4 regions of the Mesorhizobium sp. M1A.F.Ca.ET.072.01.1.1 genome follow, and region 3 is predicted to be linked to each of the others. Evidence: riboswitches for the same ligand, from Rfam matches in the RefSeq annotation. Region 3 holds a riboswitch; each other region holds the start of a gene.
The links. Region 3 has a riboswitch for cobalamin ahead of EOA32_RS17680 (HoxN/HupN/NixA family nickel/cobalt transporter). Riboswitches for the same ligand answer to the same signal wherever they lie in the genome.

Region 1: it holds a riboswitch for cobalamin, as region 3 does, so the genes downstream of both, bluB (5,6-dimethylbenzimidazole synthase) here and EOA32_RS17680 (HoxN/HupN/NixA family nickel/cobalt transporter) in region 3, are expected to answer to the same signal.
Region 2: it holds a riboswitch for cobalamin, as region 3 does, so the genes downstream of both, metE (5-methyltetrahydropteroyltriglutamate--homocysteine S-methyltransferase) here and EOA32_RS17680 (HoxN/HupN/NixA family nickel/cobalt transporter) in region 3, are expected to answer to the same signal.
Region 4: it holds a riboswitch for cobalamin, as region 3 does, so the genes downstream of both, EOA32_RS14545 (DUF1636 family protein) here and EOA32_RS17680 (HoxN/HupN/NixA family nickel/cobalt transporter) in region 3, are expected to answer to the same signal.

Annotation. Positions count from the first base shown of each region.
Region 1 covers NZ_RZSF01000302.1:2,092-6,753, reverse strand. The annotation lists gene EOA32_RS29385 (TetR/AcrR family transcriptional regulator) at 1-312, shown strand, start outside; gene EOA32_RS29380 (hypothetical protein) at 457-1,437, shown strand; gene bluB (5,6-dimethylbenzimidazole synthase) at 1,468-2,205, opposite strand; cobalamin riboswitch at 2,248-2,426, opposite strand; gene EOA32_RS29370 (histone deacetylase family protein) at 2,541-3,467, shown strand; gene EOA32_RS29365 (exodeoxyribonuclease VII small subunit) at 3,471-3,722, shown strand; gene EOA32_RS29360 (DUF2277 domain-containing protein) at 3,914-4,180, shown strand; gene EOA32_RS29355 (pirin family protein) at 4,189-4,662, shown strand, end outside.
Region 2 covers NZ_RZSF01000022.1:419-5,080, reverse strand. The annotation lists gene glmS (glutamine--fructose-6-phosphate transaminase (isomerizing)) at 1-1,188, opposite strand, end outside; partial or broken gene EOA32_RS05570 (hypothetical protein) at 1,493-1,718, shown strand; cobalamin riboswitch at 2,403-2,603, shown strand; gene metE (5-methyltetrahydropteroyltriglutamate--homocysteine S-methyltransferase) at 2,699-4,662, shown strand, end outside.
Region 3 covers NZ_RZSF01000118.1:8,560-13,221, reverse strand. The annotation lists gene EOA32_RS17700 (nucleoside hydrolase) at 1-697, shown strand, start outside; gene EOA32_RS17695 (hypothetical protein) at 728-1,018, opposite strand; gene EOA32_RS17690 (hypothetical protein) at 1,403-2,128, shown strand; gene EOA32_RS17685 (DOPA 4,5-dioxygenase family protein) at 2,372-2,779, shown strand; cobalamin riboswitch at 2,860-3,051, shown strand; gene EOA32_RS17680 (HoxN/HupN/NixA family nickel/cobalt transporter) at 3,141-4,208, shown strand.
Region 4 covers NZ_RZSF01000086.1:3,783-8,444, reverse strand. The annotation lists gene EOA32_RS14560 (NADH-quinone oxidoreductase subunit B) at 1-215, opposite strand, end outside; gene EOA32_RS14555 (NADH-quinone oxidoreductase subunit A) at 206-571, opposite strand; gene EOA32_RS14550 (winged helix-turn-helix domain-containing protein) at 897-2,096, shown strand; cobalamin riboswitch at 2,126-2,325, shown strand; gene EOA32_RS14545 (DUF1636 family protein) at 2,364-2,792, shown strand; gene cobW (cobalamin biosynthesis protein CobW) at 2,794-3,831, shown strand; gene cobN (cobaltochelatase subunit CobN) at 3,849-4,662, shown strand, end outside.

The DNA.
Region 1 (4,662 bases), on a different contig from region 3:
ACCTATATCGAGATGGCGCTTGAGCCGGAAATCCAGCGCATCATGTTCAGGGACGGCCCGGCCGTGCTCGGCGATCCGGCTCAGTGGCCCAACGCCAGCGCCTGCACGGCTTCAATGGCCGATCACCTGTCAAAGCTGCAGGAGGAGGGCGTCGTCGTTCCCGATCTCGATCCCGAGACCGCAGCGCGGCTCATCAACGGCGCCAGTAGCCAGGCCTCGCAGCGCATCGCCAATGCCAAGGATCCGGAAGCGACGTCGAAGAAGGTTGTGGCGGCGTTCAAGCAGCTGCTGGAAGGCCTGAAAACCAAATAGCATCCGGTCGCGGCGTTCCGGGCAATCACTCGGGTCCGCGCTGCCTCAGACAATTGTCCCCCGCTCAAAATCCCTCCGACATTGACTTTGGCAGGAGCGAGCGCATCCTCTCCCGCCAATTCTCTGAGGCGGAGGGTCGGGGCCATGTGGGACTTCAGCATCGGCCGGTCGGTGTCCATCATGATGCGGACGTGGCCGTTCATCGTCTTTCGCATCATCGTCTATTTCGGCATCACGGTGGCCTACATAACAGCGACCGGCACCGGCGCCAGCGTCGGTTACGGCGTCGGCCACATCTCGACCGATCCGGACGGGCCGATGTCCTTTGCCTTGTGGGGTGGGGTGGTCGGCTTCGGCGTGGTCTCGATCGCCGTCTACTGGATCCGCGAATACATTCTCTATGTGCTCAAGGCAGGCCATATCGCCGTCATGGTCCATCTGATCGACGGGCAGGACGTTCCCGACGGCCAGGGCCAGATCGCCTATGCGCGCGAAGTGGTGACGAAGCGCTTCGCCGAGGCCAACATCCTTTTCGTCGTCGACCAGCTGGTGAAAGGCGCCATCCGCGCCATCACAGGGCTGATCGGCGGCATTGCTGCGTTCCTACCCATTCCAGGCTTAAGCGGTCTGGTGAGCTTCATCAATACCGTCATCCGCCTGTCGCTGACCTATGTCGACGAGATCATCCTCGGCTACAACATCCGCACCAATTCCAACTCGCCTTTCGAGACCGCCAGGCAAGGCGTCGTGCTCTACGCGCAGAACGGCAAGTTGATGGTCAAGAACGCCGTCTGGCTGGCGGTGATCATGTGGGGTGTTTCCTTCGTCATCTTTCTTTTGATGCTGGCGCCCGCCGCCGCGATCCTCTGGGCCATGCCGGGCCAGCTTGCCGGCTGGGCCTTCGTGTTGGCCATCGTCTTCGCCTGGGCCTTCAAGGCGGCTTTCATCGAGCCCTTCGCCATCGCTTCGCTGATGCAGGTCTACTTCGCCGCCATCGAGGGCCAGGTCCCCAATCCGGAATGGGACCGGCGCCTGGCCGAAGCCTCGTCCAAGTTCAGGGAGCTGCGCGACAAGGCGCTCAGCCCCTTCGGCGGCTCGCGCTGGGATTCGCCAAGGACCGCTTGAGCAGCAGCCCCGGCCACGAAGGCCGCCTGATCACGGCTTCGCCCCTTCACGGGAACCAAGGCGAGCGATCGCCGATTTGAGCGGCGCCTCGCCGGCGCCGCAAAAGGTCTCGCTCATCACCAGCTCGGGCAGCGGCAGGCGCTTGCCCCAGCCATGCGCTTCGAGGTCGGGCCTCGGCGCGAATTCCGAGACGCGGCCGACGCAGAGATAGGCGATCGGCGTGACGTGCTCGGGGATCGACAGCAGTCGCTTCAGCGCTTCGGGCTCGATGATGCTCACCCAGCCGACCCCGACGCCTTCCGCCCGCGCCGCGAGCCAGAAATTCTGCACCGCGCAGACGGTGCTGTAGAGGTCCATCTCCGGATTGTGCCAGCGCCCGAGCGGCGAGTTCTTCGAGCGCTGGCGGTCGCAGGTGATGCACAGGTTGAGCGCGCTTTCGCAGATGCCCTCGAGCTTCAGCTTGCGGTAGAGCGCCCGCCGCTCCACCTCGATCGCCGGCAGTTCCTGTTCGCGCGCGGCGAGGAAAAGGTCGCGCACCTGCCGCCGCCTTGTGGCGTCCCGGATGATGATGAAGTTCCAGGGCTGCATGTAGCCGACCGACGGCGCGTGGTGTGCCGCGGTGAGCAGCCGCGCCAAAACGCTGTCGTCGAGATCGTCGGTAAGGAAATGGCTGCGCACGTCGCGCCGGGTGAACATGGCCCGGTAGACGGCGTCGCGCGCCAATTGGTCAAAGTCATCGCCGCCGGCGGCGGCTGTTCGTGCCTGCATCGCTTGTCCCCTTGCGATAAGCAGTCCTCCGCCTGACCATGCGGATGACCATGTCTGCCGGGCCGGTCTTCTGGCTCGGGATCGACCCGCATCCGGCGCCTTCCCGTCTGGGACAGTGGCGTTTGCCGGCGCGGTCCCCCTCACAGCGTTGGGCACGCCACGGATTTCAACCGTGTTCCCGATTCTCCCGCGTTGCGGGCACCAGGCAGCGACGCGACCTTATCGCGAAGCCGAAGCCGGGCCAATGCCGCCAGCGACACGATTGGGCGCGATTTCCCCAATCATTCGGCGCTGAAACATGGCTATCCGTGCGACAGGTGCCTAGATTAGGCGCCATGACCACTCGTCTCTACACTCATCCGGTATTCCTGGAACACCTCACGCCGCCCGGCCACCCCGAGCGGCCCGACCGTTTGCGCGCCATCGAGCGCGTGCTCGACGACGAGGCTTTTTCGGCCCTCGACCGCGTCGAGGCGCCGGAAGGCGACGAGGCGACTATCCTTTACGCGCATCCGGAGGATTTCGTCGGCCGTGTCCGCGCTGCGATTCCCGAGACGGGGATCGTCTCGATCGATGCCGACACCAGCGCCAGCCCGAAAAGCTGGCATGCGGCGGTGACGGCGATCGGCGCGGCGAACGCCGCCGTCGACGATGTGTTCGAGGGCCGTGCCGCCAATGTCTTCGTTGCCGCGCGTCCGCCCGGCCATCACGCCGAAAAAGCGACCGCGATGGGCTTTTGCCTGTTCAACACCGCGGCGATCGCCGCCCGTTATGCGCAGGAGAAGCATCTGGCCGAGCGCGTCGCCATCGTCGATTGGGATGTGCATCACGGCAACGGCACGCAGGACATTTTCTGGGACGATCCGTCGGTGCTCTATTGCTCGACCCACCAGATGCCGCTTTATCCGGGCACCGGTGCCAAGAGCGAGACCGGCGCCGGCAACATCGTCAACGCGCCGCTTGCGCCGAGCACCGGCAGCGACACGTTCCGCGACGCCTTCCTGTCGCGCGTGCTGCCGTCGATCGACGCCTTCCAGCCGGATCTGATCATCATTTCCGCCGGTTTCGATGCGCACCATCGCGATCCGCTGGCCGCGATCAACCTGACCGAGGATGATTTCGACTGGGCGACCGGCCAGCTGATGGAGCGCGCCGGGCGCCACAGCGGCAACCGGCTCGTCAGCCTGCTGGAGGGCGGTTACGATCTGCAAGGATTGGCATTTTCGGTCGCCGCCCATGTCGGGCGGCTGATGAAGGGATGAATGATGGCTGATGAAGCTAACCAAGACGTCAAGGCGATGAGCTTCGAACAGGCGCTCGACGCGCTGGAGAAGATCGTCGATGATCTGGAGCGCGGCGACGTTCCGCTCGACCAGTCGATCAAGATCTACGAGCGCGGCGAGGCGCTGAAGGCTCATTGCGACCGCTTGCTCAAGGCCGCCGAGGACAAGGTCGAGAAGATCAGGCTCTCGCGCGACGGCAAGCCGGTTGGAACGGAGCCGCTCGACGCCGAGTGAGGTGTATTGATATTCAGGTGAGGCCGCCTGCAAACGCGGCTTTCTGCGGTTCCGGTGCTCACGTCCTTCAAGTACGCTCCGGTCCGGTTCTCGGAACCCGCCATTTTCGGCTCGGTCTGACCTGAATCTCAACACACCTCGGTGCACAATGTCAGACCGGTTCGGGCAGAAAGCAGGTAAGGAGTTAAAGCATGTGCCGAAACATCAAGACCCTGTTCAACTTCGATCCGCCGGCGACCGACGACGAGGTCCATGACGCGGCGCTGCAGTTCGTGCGCAAGCTGAGCGGCGCGACCAAGCCGTCCAAGCGCAACGAGCATGCCTTCAACCACGCCGTCGAGGCGATCGCCGCCGCCGCGCGCGAGCTGCTTGACAGCCTCGAAACCACCCAGCATCCGCGCAACCGCGAGGAAGAGGCCGCCAAGGCGAAGGCCCGATCCGCGCTCCGCTTCGCCTGACGCCGGTCATGAGCTTCTTTCCGGGCAACGATCCTGAGGCCGGCGACGCCTTCGCCTGCGACCAGATCGAGTTGATGGTCATTCCGAACGCCAAGGACATTGGCGGCTTCGAGGTTCGCCGCGCCTTGCCGACGGCGAAACGCAGGCTGGTCGGTCCGTTCATCTTCTTCGACCGCATGGGCCCGGCCATCCTGCGTGCCGGCCACGCGATCGACGTGCGCCCGCATCCGCATATCGGGCTGTCCACCGTCACCTATCTGTTCGACGGCAAGATCAGGCATCGCGACTCGCTCGGCACCGAAATGGTGATCGCGCCGGGCGACGTGAATTTGATGACCGCCGGCCGCGGCATCGTTCATTCCGAGCGCACGCCCGAGGAATTGCGCGGCGCGCCGATGTCGATTTCCGGCCTGCAAACCTGGCTGGCGCTGCCGGACAGCAAGGAAGAAATCGCCCCGGTGTTCGCGAACACGTCGGTCGTC
Region 2 (4,662 bases), on a different contig from region 3:
GGCGACGCCGATCTCCGGGCCGGCAAGGATCGGGAAGACCGCGTCGGCCTCCCGAGCGATACTCGATTCGGCGGCATTGACGATCGCGCCAATTTTCAGTCCAAGCTTCTTGCAGTATCTCAGCGAGGCTAGCGTATCGGCGGTTTCGCCAGATTGCGAAATGAAAAGAGCAGCAGACTGGGGCGACAACGGGATCTCGCGGTAGCGAAATTCGGACGCAACGTCGATTTCGACTGGCAGGCGAGCATAGCGCTCGAACCAGTATTTTCCGATCAGTCCGGCAAGGTAGGCGGTGCCGCAGGCAGAGATCGCCAGGCTTGGAATGCTGGCAAAATCGAAGCTAGGAACCGGATCGGCGCGATTCTCTATCAAGCTGACATAATGGGCGAGCACACGGCCGATGGCCTCGGGCTGCTCGTAGATTTCCTTCTCCATGAAGTGGCGATGTTTGCCCTTGTCGGCCAGATAAGCCGCGGCCATGGAGGTCTGACGCGGACGCTCTACGGGGTAGCCGTCGAAATCGAAGATATCGGCACCCCCCTTGCCGATTACGGCCCAGTCACCGTCGATGAGATAGGTGACTTCATTCGTGAAGGGGGCAAGCGCGATCGCGTCGGATGCTAGAAACATCTCGCCGTCGCCGTGGCCGATTGCCAGCGGTGGTCCATTGCGCGCTGCGATGATGCTCGACGGATCATCCTCAAAAAGGATGGCGAGCGCGTAGGCGCCCTTGATGCGTTTCAGCATGGCATGCATCGCTTCGCCCCGCCCCATGCCCTCCTGGCGATGTCTTGCCACAAGATGCGCGACGACCTCCGTGTCGGTGTCGGTCTGGAAATCGGCTCCCGCCGCCGTCAATTCCTCCTTCAGCTCGGCAAAATTCTCGATAATGCCGTTATGAACGACGGCCACACCGCCGGTAAAGTGCGGGTGCGCATTGCCTTCCGTCGGCGCTCCGTGGGTTGCCCAGCGCGTGTGGGCGATCCCGATGGAGCCGTTTAGCGGCTCTGCCTTCAGTCTCGTCTCGAGATTGACGAGCTTGCCCTCAGCGCGCCTGCGCTGCAAGGCGCCCCCGGTGATCGTCGCAACACCGGCGGAATCATAGCCGCGATATTCCAGACGCTTCAAGGCGTCGACCAACCGCTCCGACACGGGTTGTTGCCCAACAATACCAACAATCCCGCACATGCCGTCTCCGTTTTTTCCGGCAGCCTCAGTCGACGCACAAATCACTACGAGGGATACCCACGCTGCAATTCAGGATCCTCTAATACGATTTTGTTGGGACGGTAAAATTGATTGTTGGAATAGCAGTCATCCACCGAATAAATGGACCAAGATGCGCGATGGCATTCCAACAGAGCCTTTCGATGCTGCATGTACCGATTGACGTGCACATCGAGTCGGCACTCGACGCGGATGTGAAGTCGTGGCTCCCCTTCGCGGCGCAAAAGACCGACGAGCTGGTCGTCCTTGCCCGGCCGAAGGCCGGGACGAGGTCGCCGCTGGTGTCTATGACATTCACTCGCCCGGGATCCCAGAAGTGGCCGAGATTTTAAACCTCATCATTCTTGGGCGCCATCGATTGTTGGATGGTCAACTGCGGGGTGAATCCCGACAGCGGTCTCAAAACGCGCGGATGGGAGGAGGTCCGCCCTGTCCTGATGAACATGGTGGCTGCGGCACACGCAATTCGGGAAAAAGCGGAGACGGCGTAGACCTCGGTGACACTCGCCGGCGGTTGCATCGACCTCTGGTGGCGCCGAACAAGCTACGGCGAGCTCGGCATTGGCTGGCCGCAAGCCGAAGTATCTGGGAACGCCGGCATCTGCCAAGCGTGCCCGCAAGAAAGCCGCAGCCTGACCGGACTTTTCAGGCTCGACTAAGCGGATCCGGCACGATTTCGCAACTGCGATATAGAATTTGTGCATTGCAATATACCCTTCTGTCGGTATGATCATGTTGTCGGCCATCTACTCCTCCCAGATGTGGTGCCGACGCTGAGCGGGGCGCACCTCCTCCCGCGTCTCACTCGAAATAGAGCCCGCTGCCACCTCCTCCCGGCAGCGGGCTTTGCCTGAGGCGCGATTTCGGTGGGCCGACGCATGGGGCTAAGCGAGGCGAATATTCCGAACTTCCAGGCTTTTCTTACCCTGCCCGCATTGGACAAACACCTTCTGCCCCTCCATCAGCAGTGCTCAGTCCTGAGCGAGTCTGCCGGTGGCATGAACGAATATGCTCTTCTCACCGTTTTCAGGAGCAATGAAGCCCGAAGCCCTTTTAGGCATTTTTCCTTGTTCCTCCCTACACGCGACTTGGAAGTCACTGCGACAGTACAAAGTGCATTCACATAATGACATAAAGATTTCTTTATGCGATGTTGACAAAAGACCTGACTGCTGTGATTGTGTCCAAGCCATGGTTCTCCGTACGGCGCTGCCGCAGCGGAGCTAAGAGGGAAGCCGGTGCGATACCGGCGCTGCCCCCGCAACTGTTAGAGGCGAGCCGACCCCACTCATGTCACTGAGGCGAACAGCCTCGGGAAGACGGGTAGAGGCTATGACCCCCGAGCCAGGAGACCTGCCACGGCGAACTATTGTCCACGGGCGGGGTGTCTCGGTGGCCGCTGCAGCCCGGCGTTCGTACCGGCCTACTGGCGCCTTCGTTGTCCCCCACGCCCCAACCATCGGGGTATCGCATGACTCTCTCTCAGCAAATTCCTGTAGCAACGCTTGGTGTGCCGCGTATCGGTCGCAGGCGGGAATTGAAATTCGCGCTTGAAAGCTATTGGTCCGGAAAATCTTGCGCCGCCGAGCTTCTCGCGACGGCAAAGGCGCTCCGTGTCGCGAACTGGGAAGAGCAGCGCGATCGCGGTGTGTCGAAAATCCCGTCGAACGACTTTTCGCTCTACGACCATGTACTCGACACCGCCGCCATGGTCGGCGCCGTGCCGTCCCGCTACGCATGGAATGGCGGCGAGGTCCCACTCGACATCTATTTCGCTATGGCCCGCGGCAACCAAGGTCAGACGGGAAATTGCGACTCTGGTCGGGAGCATGCGGCTTGCCCTGCCCTAACCGCGATGGAAATGACCAAATGGTTCGACACCAACTATCATTACATTGTGCCGGAACTTGAGGACGATCAGGCGTTCACACTCTCGTCGACCAAACCGGTTGATTACTTCCTCGAGGCTAAAGCCCTGGGCATTCATACACGCCCGGTCATCCTTGGACCGGTCACTTTTCTCAAGCTCGCGAAGTCACCTGCCGAAGGTTTCAATCCCCTCGCGCTCCTGCCGCGGCTTCTGCCCGTCTACGAGCAACTCCTGCGGAGGTTAAAATTTACGGGATCCGATTGGGTGCAGATCGATGAGCCAGCGCTCGTGCTCGATCTAAACCCCTACGAACGAACCGCACTTGAATTTGCCTATGGGCAGCTGTCGAAGGCCGCGCCCGAGCTGAAGATCATGCTGGCTACTTACTTCGGGCCGCTGGGGGACAATCTCGAGACGGCGATATCGCTGCCTGTGGCCGGCCTGCATCTTGATCTCTCGCGTGCTCCCGAGCAGTTGGAGACGGCTGGTCGGCTCGCGCCTAAGGATCTGGTGTTATCGCTTGGCTTGATCAATGGCCGCAACGTCTGGCGCGCGAATCTCACTGCCATTCTCGACCGCATCAAGCCGATCGTCGCGGGCTGGCCCTTGGACCGAGTCGAGATCGCGCCTTCATGCTCGATGCTGCATGTGCCGATAGACTTGCGTATGGAGACGGTACTGGATGCGAACATCAGGTCGTGGCTCGCCTTCGCGGCCCAGAAGACCGACGAGCTGGTTATCCTCGCCCGGGCCTTGTCCCAAGGTAGAGATGCCGTGGCTGGCGAGTTGAAAGCTTCTAGCGAGGCTGCCTCGAGTCGCGCAACATCCACGAAGGTCCATGACCCGCTCGTTGAAGGGCGGATCGCCGACATCAACGGCGCTATGAAGCAACGAAAGAGCGCATTTGCCGAGCGTTCCAGGGTCCAGGCCCGCACGCTCGGCCTGCCGCCGTTCCCGACGACGACCATTGGATCCTTTCCGCAGACGCCTCAGGTGCGCAAAGCGCGTTCCGCTCACGCGAAGGGCCAGCTCAGCTATGTCGATTACGAAACCTTTCTGAAGAAGGAGACCGAGGCTGCTATTCGCTGGCAGGAGGAGATCGGGCTGGACGTGCTGGTGCATGGCGAGTTCGAACGAAACGACATGGTACAGCATTTCGGCGAGCAACTTTCCGGCTTCGCCTTCACCGAACATGGCTGGGTGCAGAGCTATGGGTCGCGCTACGTGCGTCCCCCCATCATCTTCGGCGACGTATCGCGCCCCAATCCGATGACGGTGCGCTGGTGGCAATTCGCCCAGTCACTTACGCAAAAGCCTGTGAAGGGAATGCTCACAGGTCCAGTGACCATTCTCAATTGGTCTTTTGTTCGCGACGACGTACCCCGCTCCGAGGTCTGCCGCCAGATCGCGCTCGCTATTCGCGATGAAGTGACGGACCTCGAAAGATCCGGCGCAAGGATGATCCAGATCGACGAGGCTGCGTTTCGCGAAGGCTTGCCGCTGCGCAAGTGCGACTGGAAGGTCTATCTCGACTGGTCGGTCGAATGTTTCCGGATCGCTTCAAC
Region 3 (4,662 bases):
CTCGTTCGAGCTCGACAAGCGCCATGCCGTCGACTTCATCATCGAAACGGTCATGGCGCATGAGCCGAAAACCGTCACGCTGGTGCCGGTCGGGCCCTACACCAACATCGCTCTGGCCGTGCGCAAGGAGCCGCGCATCGTCGAGCGGGTGAAGCGGGTCGTCGCGATGGGCGGAAGTTTCACGCGCGGCAACATCACGCCGGCGGCCGAGTTCAACGTCTATGCCGACCCGGAGGCCGCAGACGTGGTGTTCCGCGCCGCTTGGGACGTCACCATGGTGGGGCTTGACCTCACGCACCAGGCCTTGGCCACCCCAGACCTGCAGGACAGGGTGCGCGCCGTCGGCGGCCCGATCGCCAAATTCATCCTCGACATCTGGGAATTCATCGCGACCACGCATGGCGGCCTGCTGCAGATAGCCTATCCCGCCGTCCATGACGCCTGCTGCGTGGCGGCGATGATCGATGCAGGCGTCTTCACCACCGAGAAGGCCGATATCCGCGTCGAGCTTGCCGGACGCTGGACCAAGGGCATGACGGTCTGCAATTTCGAGAAGCTGGGCGGCATGCGCCATTTCGGCGGCACGGCGAGCGAGCAGGTCGATTTCCGCAACACCGTGGCGATGAAGCTCGACCATGCGAAATTCTGCGACCTGATCGTCGATGCGCTCGAGCGCCTCACCAGTCAAAAGGCGTGAGGCGCTCCAGGGGCAAGGCCTAGCCGGCCCTCACAGCAGGAACGATTGCCTGTCGCGCAATGTGGCGCTGATGGCGGCGATGCCGGTCTCGATCTCGCGCTTGTTGGCCAGGATCGCATCGCCGGCCGCACCCTCGACCATCGATCGCAACAGGTCGGCCTGGCCGACCAGCACCGCGTCCTTGTCGGCCAGCGCGACGAGCGTTGCGGCTTCGGGCCGGTAGCGCGGGCGCCTTGCCGCCCTGGGGCGACTCTCAAGCCTCCAGGCCCGCGCACGCCAGGAAGTGGGGGAGACTTGGCCCGGCGAAGCCGAGACGGCCATTTCGACGAGAGCCCGGCGTCGGCATCAAGCAACCGGCGCTGGCACGGTGGTGTCCTTGTTCTGTTGAATTTTAGTTGAAACTAATTTGAAAGTTACCCGTTAGCAGCGCGTAGGCGAGCTCAAACTTGCCCTGCTGTCGACAGCTAAGTTGAAAGGAGAATTCCTAAGCCTTTTTCAGTGCTTGGCGTTGCCGAGACCGCTTTTCTATCATTCGTCTTTCGAGCGGCCTCCAGCCGCGCCGGTCACCGCCGAGGCCGATGCCGGCAGGGCGAGAAGTCGCCATCGCTCGGCACGCATTCGCGCGACGAAGGCTTCGCAGACCGCTGTCGAGCGGACGCTCGATGAGGAGCCACACAAGGTTGGCCTTGGAACAAAGGTCTGGCCATGAAAAAATACCTAGCAGCCGCGCTGGCGATCGCCATCCCGATCGGGCCTGCCTCGGCGCTTGACGTCGGCGTCGGCGGCAAGGTCGGCGGCATCGGCGTGGGCGCCGGATTGGGCGCCGGTTCGCAAGGCGTGTCGGCGGGCGTGGGCGCCAGTGCCGACGGTGTCGGCGGCGCAAACGTCGGCGCATCGACCGGCGGCGGATCGCTCGGCGTCAATGCCGGCGGCAATCTGGGCAGCACCAGCACAGGAGTGTCGACAAGCGTCGGCGCCGCCGCCGCGGGCGACGATCCTTCCGCCGTCAGCGGATCGGCTGCCTCTGCGCAGAACCCGGCCGCGGTGCCGACAGCCCCTGCTTTGGCCAAAAGCGCGGCGCAGACCATTGTGCTGCCTCCAGTGCTGAGGCCCTCCAGATCCGCCGGCGGCGACCTCCGGCGGGTCACCAAAGGCTATCGCATCCCGCCGCTGTCACCTCCGAAGACGATACCGGGCACGCCGGCCGCCGTAGTGCGCGCCTGTCGCGCCGCGATCGCGGCGGCCGCCAAGCCCCTCGGCGCCGTGCGTGTTTACACGGTCAGCGCCGGCCCCTTGCGTCAACGCCGAAGCGGGCTCAACGCGCCGATCGAGGTGCGCATAGACTATGACAGGCGAGGCGGCATCGAAGTGAGGCAGGCGAAAGTCGGCTGTCGTCTAAATGCGAAGGGCGCGGTCACCGCGGTGATTTAGGCCAAGGCAGAACGGCCGTTGCCATCCTTCCTGCCGGTTGCAACCTCGGCGGTTTGGCAATTCCTCGCCCCCACAAGGTGGATGGGAGAGGTGGCTCGGCGCAGCCGAGACGGAGCGGGGGAGCGCCATATCCGATAACCCTGCCGACCGCAGGCGCAGACCGCGGCCGGCTGCAGACAAGGCGCCCGCGCTTCGGCTAGAGTTCCGCCGGGCGCAAAAAAATCGTCGAAGGGGAGCATCGCGATGAACGAAGTCAGGCCGATCGCCGAGATCGCGAGCTATCACGCCCATATCTACTACGGCGGGCAGGCCGAGCGGCAGCATGCCGAATGGCTGCGCCAGCGCATCGCAGAACGGTTCCGCGTGCGCCTGGGCAATTGGCGCGACGAGCCGGTCGGCCCGCACAAGCAAGCCATGTACCAGGTCTCCTTCGCCACCGAGATCTTTGCCACGCTGGTTCCCTGGCTGATGCTGAACCATGGCGGCCTAAGCATCCTCATCCATCCCAACACCACCAACCCCAAGCGCGACCACCTTATCGACCCGATCTGGATCGGACGCGCACTGCCGGTGAAGGGCGAGGTGCTTGGCGAGGAGGACGAGGCGGAGGATGCGCTGGAGGTGAATACCGAGCCGACGCTGGGGGTGTAAGGGGGGCGTAGCCCTCTCGTCACGATGGCGTGAGGGGCCTCTGGCCGTCGGAGTTGTCGATTGACTGGCCAACCGCGGTGTGGCGAATTCGCGCTGATGGTTCCCTTCGGGGATCAAAAGGGAACGCGGTGCGGAGAAATCCAAAGCCGTGGCTGCCCCCGCAACTGTAAGCGGCGTGCCGTTTTCACGATGCCACTGGCTGCATGGGCCGGGAAGGCGAAAGCGGCGGGAATCCGCGAGCCAGGAGACCTGCCATCATGGACGTCAAAGCAGAACATCGGACGGGGTGATCCGGTGTGCGCGCCTGGCCGGACGGCGGGGCGAGTTCCCTGCGATGACAGGCAACGTCAAAGGCAGAACCATGCTGATCCAACTATCGAAAATGCTGAACAAAAGCGCGCCCGACCTGAAGGCCAGACTGATAACGATCTACGGCGCGCTCGCCATTCTCAACGTCGGGGCGTGGCTGTGGGCTTTCGTCGCCTTCCACGACAAGCCGACATTGCTTGGCGTCGCTCTCGTCATTTATGGCCTCGGCTTGCGCCATGCCGTCGATGCCGACCACATAGCGGCCATCGACAATGTCACGCGCAAGCTGATGCAGAACGGCAAACGGCCGGTCTCCGTCGGTTTCTTTTTCGCACTCGGCCATTCGACGATCGTCGTCATCGTCGCTGCGGCTATCGCGGCGGCAACGTCCCTGCTCGGCCGTTTCCAAAGCCTTCAGGAGATTGGCGGCACGATCAGTACCGGCGTTTCCGCACTCTTCCTGCTCGCCATCGCGGCGATGAACATCGTCATCTTCTTCTCGATCTACAGAAGCTATCGGCGGGTGCGGGCCGGTGGGGCGTTTGTCGAGGAGGATCTGGACCTGCTGCTCAACAATCGCGGCTTCCTGGCCCGCGTCTTCCGCCCGATGTTCCGGCTGGTGTCGCGCAGCTGGCACATGTTCCCACTTGGTTTCCTCTTCGGCCTTGGTTTCGACACCGCGACCGAAGTCGCCATGTTCGGCGTGTCCGCGGCACAAGCGGCCAAGGGCGTGCCGTTCGAAGCCATTCTGGTCTTCCCGGTGCTTTTCGCGGCCGGCATGTCACTGGTCGACACGACCGATGGTGTGATGATGCTCGGCGCCTATGAGTGGGCCTTCGTCAAGCCGATCCGCAAACTGTACTACAACATGACGATCACCCTGGTGTCGGTCCTTGTCGCAGTGCTGATCGGCGGCATCGAGGCGCTCGGCCTGATCGGTGACAAGCTCGGTCTGTCGGGCGGCTTCTGGAACGGCGTCGGCACGCTCAACGACAATTTCAACAATCTGGGCTTCGCCATTATCGGCATCTTCATCGCCGCCTGGGCGATCTCCTACGTCGTCTACAAGGCCAAGGGGCTGGACGATGTGGAGATCGGATCCGCAGCAAAGAATTCATAAGCCGCCGGCCGCGGCTGGCTGCAGCAGGCCAGCCGCATCTCTCTGCCATCAGATCCCGGCGGCTGCCAGCCTGCCTCCTTAAAGCGCCTCGGCAACAGGAAGCCGATGACGGCAAAGGCGACGATCGCCAGCTCTGTCAGCGGTGCCCGGCTTGACATTTTTGTTCCCATTTTGTTCACTGTTGGCCAGACAGCAACAGGAGATCGCCGGCCCGTGCGCACGCGCTTCAAAGGCATGCTGAGGACCCGTAGCCCAAGCCTTTGGAAGTTTGATGGAATTCTGCGCTTGGATAAGCCAGGGGTTAAGGCCTGGGATAAGCCCCATAATCCATAAGCCAGAATCCAGAGTCCAAATATCCAGAGTCCAGAACAGAAAAGCTGGCGCTTTTCTGTTCTAAAAAAGTGGGGAAGGGGAAAGCAAAAATGGGAGCAGCGCAAGCCATTCGGCGTACGGC
Region 4 (4,662 bases), on a different contig from region 3:
CAGGCGAGACCGAAGGTCATGAACATCAGCGAGCCGCTGCGCGCCCAAGTGATCAGCGCCTCGGTCGAGGTGACAAGGAAGCCCTTGTCGGCCAGCTCATTATTGATCTCGAGGAAGAAGGGATCGTCCTCCCCCACCGGCCTGCCGGTGTTGGGATCGATGATGCCCTTGGGCTTCGGCGCGACGAGGGTGCCTGAACTGTCGTTCAATCCCATTCTAGCGCTCCTTTTTTCCATTCATAGGCAAAGCCGATGGTCAGCACCGCCAGGAACACCATCATCGACCAGAAGCCGAGCATGCCGAGCTTGGAGAAGGACACCGCCCACGGGAACAGGAAGGCGACCTCGAGATCGAAGATGATGAACAGGATCGACACCAGGTAGAAGCGGATGTCGAACTTCATGCGGGCGTCGTCGAATGAGTTGAACCCGCATTCATAGGCGGAAAGCTTTTCCGGATCGGGATTGCGGTAGGCAACCAGGAACGGCGCAACGATCAGCGCCAGGCCGACGACCATCGCCACTGCGATGAAGAGCACGATGGGCAGATACGAACTTAGGAGTGCGCTCATGCGGCGACTTTCCTTCGGCGGCCAGTTCACTTTGATTACAGCAACGGACTCTAAGGCGGAAGCGTGACAGTTTAACCCGCTGAACCGTTTTAGGTGGCCTATGCTGCGACGCGGCGAGGGTTAGCGCAGCGGTTTCGGCGACGCAAGTCAAACCTTGTTCAAAATCCGGCCCTGGACGCCATATCGGAAGAAACTGGTCCGATCCGCTCCTGTTTGATTTCCTTCATGTTTTACTCCACTTTTCTATCCTGACATATCTCCCGCCATTTGCCTGCTAGCATGGCCGGAATCACCGACTGGAAACCCCGGCAAAGGATCGGTAGGGATGAAGGAAAAGATCTCGCTCGCCGCAGCAAGGCGCATTGCGCTCGGCGCGCAGGGTTTCACCGATGCGCGGCCTGCCGGCACGCCCGATCGTCGCCATCTCGCCCGCGTGCTTTCCCGAACTGGCCTGCTGCAGATCGATTCCGTCAGCGCCGTGGTGCGCGCCCACTATATGCCGCTCTATTCGCGCCTCGGCCCCTACCCGCTTGCGCTGCTCGACAACGCGGCCGTCACCCGCAAGCGAACCGTCTTCGAATACTGGGCCCATGAGGCTTCCTTCCTGCCCGTCGAGACCTATCCGTTGATGCGCTGGCGCATGCAGCGGGCCGAGAAAGGCGAGGAAATGTATCTCGGCCTCGCCAAATGGGGCCGCGAGCGCAAGGCGATGATCGAGGAGATCTACGGGCAAGTCGCGCAACGCGGGCCGATCGCCGCCTCCGACATCGAAGGCCACAAGGGCAATGGCGGATGGTGGGGCTGGAGCGAGGCCAAGCACGCTTTCGAATGGCTGTTCTGGGCCGGGCGCATCACCACCGCCTACCGGCGAGGATTCGAGCGCTATTACGACCTGCCCGAGCGGGTTCTGCCGCAGGCCATCCTCGACCTGCCGGTGCCCTCGGTCGAGGACGCGCATCGCCAATTGCTGCGCATTTCCGCCCGCGCCCATGGCATCGCAACCTATGGCGATCTGCGTGACTATTTCCGCCTGGCGCCTGGCGATACGAGAGCCAGGATCGAGGAACTGGTCGAGATGGGCGAACTGCTGCTGGTGAAGGTCGAAGGCTGGGACAAGCCCGCCTATCTCCACAAGGACGCCCGCTTTCCGCGCCGGATCGAGGCCCGCGCCCTGCTCGCGCCCTTCGATCCGGTGGTATTCGAACGCACCCGGACGGAAAAACTCTTCGGCTTCCGCTACCGCATCGAGATCTACACGCCGGCCGAGAAGCGCCAGTACGGCTACTACGTGCTGCCTTTCCTGCTCGGCGACCGGATCGTTGCCCGGGTCGATCTGAGAGCTGACCGCCCGGCCGGCGTGCTGCGCGTCCATGCGGCTTTTGCCGAAGCCGGCGCTCCCGCCGAAACGGCCGCACAGCTCTTCGATGAGTTGAAACAGATGCAGGCATGGCTCGGCTTGGAAACCATCGAGGTGACGCCGGCCGGCGACCTTGGGCCGGCGTTGGCCGACATTTCGGTGTCGTAGCCGCGCGTTGACATGCCAGCACCTCTAAGCCTAAATCCGCCGCAGACGGTCTCCTCCCGGCAAGGGGAGGAGCCAAGAGGGAATGCGGTGCGGGAAAACCCAAATCCGCGGCTGTCCCCGCAACTGTGAGCGACGAGCCTCAGCCGAAAACCACTGGGATGTTCCCGGGAAGGCGGCGCAAGGCGACGACCCGCGAGCCAGGAGACCTGCCGTCTGAGACATGAGAATCCGATCGCTCGGCGGGTTTTCCGGGCAAGGAGCCTGGTTTTGGATCGCAACGTCAGTTTTCCGGCTAATACCGCGGACATTTCGTCCGAACCCCGCGACGCGCTATCGGAAGTGACCGTCATCGTCTGCTCCTCCTGCCGAGATGAGACCGGTTCGGACGCGCATCCGCGTGCCGGCGCCCTCCTTGCCGAAGACGCGCGCCGCGCCGCGCCGGACGAGAAAATCCGCATCCGCACCGTCGAGTGTCTCGGCAATTGCAAACGCCGCCTGAGCGCGGCGCTGCTGCGCGACGGCTGCTGGAGCTATGTCTTCGGTGACCTGGAAACGACCAGCGGCGCCGACCTCGTCACCGGCGCAAAGCTCTTTGCCACCTCGACCGACGGCCTCATCCCGTGGCGAGGCCGGCCCGATTCCCTCAAGCGCGGCCTGGTTGCCCGCATCCCTCCCCTCGACCTGCTGAAGGACTGACATGACCGCATCCCTCTCCCGTGTTCCCTGCACTGTCGTCACCGGCTTTCTCGGCGCCGGCAAGACCACGCTGATCCGCAACCTGCTCGAAAACGCCAAGGGCAAGCGGCTGGCGATCATCGTCAACGAATTCGGCGATGTCGGCATCGACGGCGAGATCCTGAAAGGCTGCGGCGTCGACACCTGTCCGGAGGAAAACATCGTCGAACTGGCCAATGGCTGCATCTGCTGCACCGTCGCCGACGACTTCGTGCCGGCGCTCGACCAGATCCTGTCGCGCACGCCGAAAGTCGACCACATCCTGATCGAAACCTCCGGCCTCGCTTTGCCGAAGCCGCTCGTCCAGGCCTTCCAGTGGCCGACGGTGAAGAGCCGCGTGACGGTCGATGGCGTCATCGCCGTGGTCGACGGTCCGGCGCTGGCCGACGGCCGCGTCGCCGCCGATATGGACGCCCTGCAGGCGCAGCGCGCCGCCGACGATTCCCTCGACCACGATGATCCAGTCGAAGAGGTGTTCGAGGACCAGATCGCTTGCGCCGACCTGATCATCCTGTCGAAGAGCGATCTGATGGACGCGGCCGGCTCGGAGCGCGCCAACGCCGTCATCGGCGAGCACGTGGCGCGCGCGGTCAAGGTCGTACCGACCGCACAGGGCAAGGTCGACCCGTCGGTGCTGCTCGGTCTTGGCCTCGCCGTCGAAGACGACATCGAGAACCGCAAGACCCATCACGATGACGAGCTCGACCATGAGCATGACGATTTCGACTCCTTCGTCCTCGATATCCCGTCCATCGCCAGTCCGGATGAGCTGGCAAAGCGCGTCGCTCTCGCCGCCGAGCAGGAAAACGTTCTGCGCGTCAAAGGCTTTGTCGAGGTGGGTGGCAAGCCGATGCGGCTGCTGCTCCAGGCCGTCGGCCCGCGCGTCAACCACTATTACGACCGCGCCTGGACGTCGAACGACGACCGCCGATCGCGGCTCGTCGTCATCGGCCTCAAAGGGCTGAACCGCCCGGCGATCGAGCGTATCCTCGCCGGCTGAGGCAAGACCGAACCGCGATGCACATCCTCACCACGACATCCGCCTCGCTCGACGATCTCGCCGAGCCGATCGACCTCAGGCAGACGCCTGCGGATGTCGTGGCCCTGTCCTTCACCGACAGCGATCTCGCCGGCCTCGCCGCTGCGTGGAAGGCCGACGCCGCGCGGCTGCCGTCGATGCGGCTGGCAGCACTTCGCGATCTCCGCCATCCGATGTCGGTCGATCTCTGGATCGACAGCGTCGCGCGCCATGCCAGGGTCGTCCTGGTCCGCATTCTCGGCGGCTACGACTGGTGGCGCTACGGCTGCGACCAGCTCGCAGCGGTTGCGCGCGAGCGAAATATCAAACTGGCGCTGCTGCCGGGCGAAAGCCACGACGAGGATCTGCGGCTGATCGAAGGCTCGACCCTGCCGCGCGCCGAACTCGACGCCCTGCTCGGCTATTTCCGCGAAGGCGGCCCAGCGAACATGAGCGCGCTGGTGCAAAGACTGGCAAGACTCGCCGGGTCGGATACGGCCGTGGCCGAGCCGGTGAGCGTGCCGAAGGCGGGGTATTACCAGGCTGGATTGGGGGTTGTAGAGGAGCCTGAGATCATCGATGTCGGCGGTCCTTCACACCCCCCTCTGTCCTGCCGGACAGAGGGGGGTGTGACAGAGCTCAACATCGACAGCGTCGGTGCCCCCGTCATCCCCATCCTCTTCTACCGTTCGATGCTGCTCGCCGCCGACGTCGCCCCAATCGATGCCCTGACGGAGGCGTTGCGGTCGCAGGGCATCATGCCCGTGCCGATCTTCGTTTCGAGCCTCAAGGACCCGGTATCGCTGGCTTTCG